2 regions of the Sphingomonas sp. OV641 genome follow, and region 2 is predicted to be linked to the other one. Evidence: riboswitches for the same ligand, from Rfam matches in the RefSeq annotation. Region 2 holds a riboswitch; the other holds the start of a gene.
What was found. A riboswitch is a leader RNA that binds a small molecule or an ion and turns the genes downstream of it on or off. The one in region 2 is predicted to bind cobalamin.
Positions count from the first base shown of each region.

Region 1: linked by a shared signal. The riboswitch ahead of BMX36_RS11210 (TonB-dependent receptor plug domain-containing protein) and the one ahead of BMX36_RS16590 (DUF1852 domain-containing protein) in region 2 are both predicted to bind cobalamin.

Region 1 covers NZ_FNZB01000002.1:68,234-71,639, reverse strand. The annotation lists gene BMX36_RS11220 (zinc-dependent metalloprotease) at 1-323, opposite strand, end outside; gene cobO (cob(I)yrinic acid a,c-diamide adenosyltransferase) at 583-1,197, shown strand; cobalamin riboswitch at 1,219-1,414, shown strand; gene BMX36_RS11210 (TonB-dependent receptor plug domain-containing protein) at 1,533-3,380, shown strand.
Region 2 covers NZ_FNZB01000004.1:128,675-132,080, forward strand. The annotation lists gene BMX36_RS16585 (methionine synthase) at 1-272, opposite strand, end outside; gene BMX36_RS16590 (DUF1852 domain-containing protein) at 301-1,287, opposite strand; cobalamin riboswitch at 1,413-1,635, opposite strand; gene BMX36_RS16595 (DMT family transporter) at 2,045-2,965, shown strand; gene BMX36_RS16600 (long-chain-fatty-acid--CoA ligase) at 3,008-3,406, shown strand, end outside.

The sequences.
Region 1 (3,406 bases), on a different contig from region 2:
GTGTTCTCGAGCTCGAACGCGACCTTCTTGCCAAGGCGGCGGACGACAAGGATCTGCGCCGGGCCGGGCGCCGCGCGATCGAGGCCGATGGGGGCGGAGCCGAGCCCGGTGCGCAGCGCGGTGGAGTAGAGGAGCCGGGTGGATATGCCGTCCGCGCCGGGCGCGGGGAGCGAGAGAAGGATGCGCCCGTCGCTGCGATCGAGGTGGATCGGGAGCAGGCCGTCGAGACGCTCGGTGCCGGCGAGTGGATTGCTGGCCTGGGCTTCGGCCGGAAGCGGCGTCACGGCCAGTGCAAGGCCGAGCAGCATCGTCGTGCGGTTCATCGATTAGTCCCCCTGTGCCAGCATCACTAGTAGGACGGACTACGGTTGCCCAGCGGGCGACAGTGGGGAGCCGGGCCTGTACAATCACCCGTCATCCCGGCCTTGAGCCGGGATCCATGGCGCCGCATACTCTGTCGCCCGAGAAAGCAGCACCAGCGTTCGCGGACGGTTGGATCCCGGCGCGAGGCCGGGATGACGGAGCGGGTGAGGTAAGCTTCTAGCTGTTGCGTGCGCTAGATCGCGCCGCGATACCGCGTCCATGACCGACCAGCCCGAAGACCACATCCGTCACAACGAGCGGATGCGCCGCATGAAGGTGGCGCGCGACAAGATGCAGGCGCGGCGAACGCTCGAGCGCGGGCTGCTGCTGGTCCATACCGGCAACGGCAAGGGCAAGTCCTCCGCCGCCTTCGGCATGGCGATCCGCTCGATCGGCTGGGGGATGCGCGTCGCGATCCTGCAATTCGTAAAGGGGACATGGGAGACGGGGGAGCGCAACTTCTTCACCGATCATCCGAGCGACCTCGTCAGCTTCGAGAGCATGGGCGAGGGCTTCACCTGGGATACGCAGGACCGCGCGCGCGATATCGCGGCGGCGCGGCGCGGGTGGGAGCGGGCCAAGGAACTGATCCTCGATCCCGAGATCGACTTCGTGATCCTCGATGAGCTTAACATCGTGCTCGCCGACGACACCCTGCCGTTCGCCGAGGCACTGGCGTTCCTCAAGGAGCGGCCGCTGACCAAGCACATTTGCGTCACCGGTCGCGGCGCCCGGTCCGAACTGGTGGAAATCGCCGATCTCGTCACCGAATTCGGCGAGGTGAAGCATCCCTTCAATGCCGGGTTCAACGCGCAAAAGGGCGTGGAATATTGACGGATCGGCCGCATCGGTCCTACGGCACCGGCCGCGAACGGTTCCCGGAGACGGGATGAAAAGGGAAGTCGGGAAGGGCGCATCGCCCGCACCCGCGCTGCCCCCGCAACTGTGATCGGCGAGTGCCGCCCATCCCAGCCACTGGAGCGATCCGGGAAGGCAGGGCGGCATGATGGACCCGAGAGCCAGGAGACCTGCCGGTCGCACGTCGATCCATCGCGCGGACGGGGTGTGCCGGGCGGACGAGGCCGAAACCCTCGAGCGAGCGACAAGAGGGATCGGCTGACGGACGGCGCAGGCAAGCGCCGGCCGCGGCCCTGTTTGGGGCAAGAACAATGAAGATCATCCACTGGCTGGCGGCATCGACAGCGCTGATCGCCGCGCCGGCGCTGGCGCAGGATCTCGACCGCGATAGTGACATCGTGGTGACGGCGAGCGGCGTGCCGCAGGACGTCGACACTACCGGCCAGGCAGTGACGATCATCGATCGCGACACGATCGAGCAGCGCCAGACGGTCGTGCTGACCGACCTGCTCCAGACCACGCCGGGCATCACCGTCACGCGCAACGGCGGCATCGGCACGCTCACCGCCGTGCGCATCCGCGGTGCGGAGGGCGACCAGACGCTGACGCTGATCGACGGCGTGCGCGTCAACGATCCGTCGTCCACCGGCGGCGCGTTCGATTTCGCCAATCTGCTCAGCGCCTCGGTCGAGCGCGTCGAGGTGCTGCGCGGGCCCAACTCGGTGCCGTGGGGCAGCCAGGCGATCGGCGGCGTCGTCAACGTCATCACGCAGGCGCCGACCCAGGGCCTGCAGGCGCGCGGCAATGTAGAATATGGCGAGATGGATACGCTGTTCGCCAGCGGCGGCGTTTCCGGCAGCTCGGGCATCGTTTCCGGCTCGCTGACCGGCGGTTACCTCCGCACCGATGGCATCTCGGCCTATGATCAGGGCAGCGAGCGCGACGGCTATCGCCAGTACGGCGCCAGCGGCCGGGTGGAAGTGGCGTTCGCGCCCAACCTGCGCCTCGACCTTCGCGGCTATTGGGCAGACAGCCGCACCGATCTCGATGGCTTTCCCGCGCCGACCTATGCCTTCGCAGACACACGCGAATATTCGACCGCGCAGGAGCTGTACGGCTATGCTGGGCTGCATGCCGATTTCGCGGACGGCCGGTCCCGCAACACGATTGCCTTCCAGATCGCCGACATCAACCGCGACAATCTCGATCGCGACCTGGGTGCGGAGCCGCAGTTCATCGGGCGCGGTCGCAGCGAGCGCTACACTTACAAGGGCGATTTCCAGGCGATGGACGCTGTGCGGCTCGTCGCCGGCGTCGAGCATGAGGACACGCGCTTTTCCGACGGGTTCGACCGCTTTAGCCGCGGCGTGACGAGCGTGTGGGGCGAGCTGATCCTGACTCCGGTGGAGGGCCTGGCCGTGACCGGCGCGGTGCGCCATGACGACGACGATGCGTTTGGCGGGCACACCACCTTCGCGGCCAATGCGGCCTATACGCTGCCGACCGGCACGACGCTGCGCGCAAGCTACGCCGAAGGCTTCAAGGCGCCGACACTGTACCAGCTCTATGCGCCCTTCTACGGCACGCCGACGCTCGATCCCGAGACGGCGAAAAGCTGGGATGCAGGCGTCGAGCAGAAGCTGATCGGCGACCAGCTCGTCGCCAGCGCGACCTATTTCAACCGCAAGACGCGCAACCAGATCGACTTCGATTCGCTGACCTTCACGTACAGCAACATCGCCCGCACCCGCGCGGAGGGCGTTGAACTCGGGCTGGTGATGCGGCCGGCGCAAGGCTTCACGATCAGCGGGTCGTATAGCCATATCGACAGCGAAAACCGCAGCGAGGGGTTCGTCGGCAACGATCTGGCGCGCCGGCCCGAGGACACGGTCAGCATGTCCGCCGATTACCGCTTCCCATTCGGTCTGGGGCTCGGCGGAACGGTGCTGGTGGTCGGCGACAGTTTCGACAATGCGGCGAACACCGTTCGGCTCGATGGCTATACGATCACCAACATTCGCGCCGAACTGCCGCTGGGGGATCGCTTCTCGCTGTACGGGCGGGTCGAGAACCTGTTCGATGCCGATTACCGGACGGTGGCGAACTACGGCACGATCGGCCGGGCGGTGTACGGCGGTGTGCGGGTGAAGCTGGATTGACCTTAACCGACCCCTTTTGTCACCCC
Region 2 (3,406 bases):
CGGATGCGCACCGTCTCGCGCTTCTCGAAATCGACGCCGTCCAGATGCTCGATGAAGGTGGTGACGAAATGCTGGCGCGTCTGTTCGCCATCGCCCAGGATATCGATCCCCGCCTGCCGCTGATCGTCGACCGCCAGGCGCAGCGCGTCCTGCTTGCCGGCGATCAGTTCCTCGCCCTCCAGCTTCCACGGCGACCACAGGGTTTCGGGCTGGGCAAGCCAGGAAGGCTTGGGCAGGCTGCCCGCGGTCGTCGTCGGCAACAATGTCGTCATGATGGATACCTTGTGATGTGCGGGAGGATCAAAGGCCGGCGGTCGCGGACCAGCGCTGCAGCGCCGCGCCATGCGGCTTGATGAAATGCTCTTCGGCGAACCTGCCCTGCTCGACGGCGAGCCGGCTGCGCTCCTCGCGATCGTAGACGATGCGGGTCAGCGAATAGTCCTGGTACTTGAGGCTCGGCTGGTAATGTTGCGCGGCGACGGAATTGGCATTGTAGATTTCCGGCCGGTAGATCTTCTGGAATGTCTCCATGGTGCTGATCGTGCTGGCCAGTTCCAGATTGGTGAAATCGCCGATCAGGTCGCCGATGTGATAGAAGGCGAGCGGCGCGACGCCATGTTTCGGCATGAAATAGCGCACCATCATGCCCATCTTCGCGAAATACCGGTCAGTCGCGGAATAATCCGTGGTGGTATATTCCACGCCAAGGACCGGATGTTCGTTGGTGGACCGCTGATAGGTCTTGCTGCTCGATACGCTGAGGCAGATGACGGGCGGCTTGCGGAAATGACCGCGGTATGCGCGCGAATTCAGAAAATGCTGGAACAGCTTCCCGTGCAGGTCGCCAAATCCCTCGGGAACGCCGCCTCCTGGGTGCCCCTTCAGATATTCCGGCAGCAGCACGCTGAAGTCATAGTCGCGAACATAGGATGAGAAATTGTTGCCGACGATGCCGGGGATGTTCTCGCCCGTCGCCTTGTCGATGATCGCTGTCTCGAGGATCTCGATGATCGGAAAGCCGTCGACATCCTCCTGCACGTCGACATGCAACGAAACGGAGATGATCCGGAGCGACACCGAATAGCGATTGCCGGTCGGATTGTCCCAATGCGCCAGAGAGTTGAAGCGGTTGTCGATCATCCGCAGCGTGTTGCGCAGATTTTCCTGTCGGCTTTCACCGCGCGCGAGATTGGCGAAATTGGTGGTGATGCGCGTGTTGTCGGCCGGACGATAATCCTCGTTGAAGGGGATGCTGCTGATCGTGAACGTGAAGCCGCTGTTCGTCATGACTCACCTGCTTGTAACGGGCGGAGGTCACAGGCGAGAGCGCGCAAGCCACAGGCAGGCCCGGCTGGCGATGAACCACGGGCCTTTCGTCAAGCGCGATCCACCGGAGGAACCCCCGTCCGAGGAACGTTTTGGCGTCGAAAGGCAGGTCTCCTGGCTCACGGGTCAACGCGGTGGCTCCGGCCTTCCCGGGCTCGTTGCAAAGCCCAGTGACACGAATTGGAGCCGCCGCTCGCCGCTTACAGTTGCGGGGGCAGCGCCGGATTCTGCCCCGAAGGACACCACCGGCTTCCCGTCTTAGCCCCATCGCCACGCCTGGGATGGGGAACCTCGACATGGCTGTTCAACACCATCGATCCGCCGCTGTCAATGGAGATATAAAGATATCTTTATATGGTAATGAGAGCTGTCGCCGCGCGATCGGGGTCTTCGTAACGGACGAGCGGCGACACACATGCGCGGCGACCGCGATCCTGGTCGGCAACGATCAGCGCGCTGGCGAACCGCTGGTCTCATAACGTCAACTCATCCGCACGTTCTGCTCGATGCTCCCGGCAGAAAGGCATGAGCGACCCCGAGTGACCAGCGCTCTTTCGCGCGAGGGCAGGCATTCACGATCACCGGTGCGAAAGGCACCTGGGTGACGCCGCGTGACGGCCATCTGCATCAGCCGAAGGCACGCCCCGACGGGCGGGTGCTGGCAATTGCTTAGCTTTCGAACTATCACTGGCATCATGCCGCCATTACCGGACGCGCCGTGACGCTGGCGCTCGCCTGGATCCCCGCCACCATGCTCGCCGGCCTGCTCCAGGCCTGGCGCACGGCCGTGCAGCAGCGGCTTCGCGCGCAGCTGTCGATCAATGGCGCGGGGCTTGTGCGCTACGTCTATGGCCTGCCGCTCGTGCTGCTCGTACTTGCCGGCTATCTGTCGCTCACCGACGCGCGGCTGCCCGTGCCGGACGCTGCCTTTGTCGCGCTGGCGGCGGTGGCGGCAGTGGCGCAATTGCTGGCCACCAACCTCCTCATCATGGCTTTTGGCTATCGCAACTTCATCGTCGGCACCGCCTTTTCGAAGACGGAAACGGTGCAGGCGGCGCTGTTCGGCTGGCTGATCCTGGGGGAGCCGGTCAGCATGCTGATCGGGCTGGCGGTGACGCTCGGCATGGCGGGCGTGCTGACGCTGGCGCTGGGCGGGCGCGATCTTCGCGGGCGGGATGTGGTGCGCGCGCTTGGCCAGCCGGCCGCCTTGTGCGGGCTCGGTGCGGGCGCACTGTTCGCGATCACCGCCGTGTTCATCCGCCGCGCCGCGCTTCATCTCGATCCCGGTGCGCCGCTGCTCGCCGCGCTGGTCACGCTGGTGACGGTGATCGCGATCCAGGTCTTGGCGCTTGGCCTGTGGGTCGCGATGCGGGAGCCGGGAACGCTGCGCGCGGTGCTGCGCACGTGGCGCACTTCGGCGCAGGTCGGGCTGCTCGCTGGCACCGGATCGATCTGCCTGTTCGCCGGGCTTGCGATCGCGCCGGTCGCGCTGGTGCGGATCGTGGCGCAGGTGGAGGTGGTGTTCACCCTCGCCTTTGCCGCGTTGTACCTGCGGGAGCCGTTTCATCGCTTCGAAGCGGCGGGGCTGCTGATGGTGGTCGCGGGCGTGGTGCTGGCGCTGGCCGGCGCTTTGCGCTGAAAGGGGGCATAGACAGCCCGCAAGACGGGGGGAGAGGAACGCATGATCGATCTGGACGCCATCCGTACCCTGGCCGACATTCCCGCCGCGCAGCGTGAGGCGCGCGGCGAGGCGGTGGCCATCGCCTTTGAAGGGCGCGAGACCAGCTATGCCGCGCTCGACCGGCAGTCGCATCGCATCGCCAATGCCCTGATCGCGGCGGGCGCGGGCAGGGGGGATCGGATCGCCGTCCTCTCCAAGAATCATGATGGCTGGTATCCGCTGTTCTTCGGCACCGCGCGCGCCCGCGCCTGCCTCGCACCGATCAACTGCCGGCTGTCCGCGGTGGAGATCGCCGGCATCCTGGAGGATGCGGCCCCCGCCATCCTCTTCGTGGGCGAGGATTTCTTCGAGGTTGCGCTCGCCGCCGTGGCGGATCTGCCGCGTCCGCCCGCGCTGGTG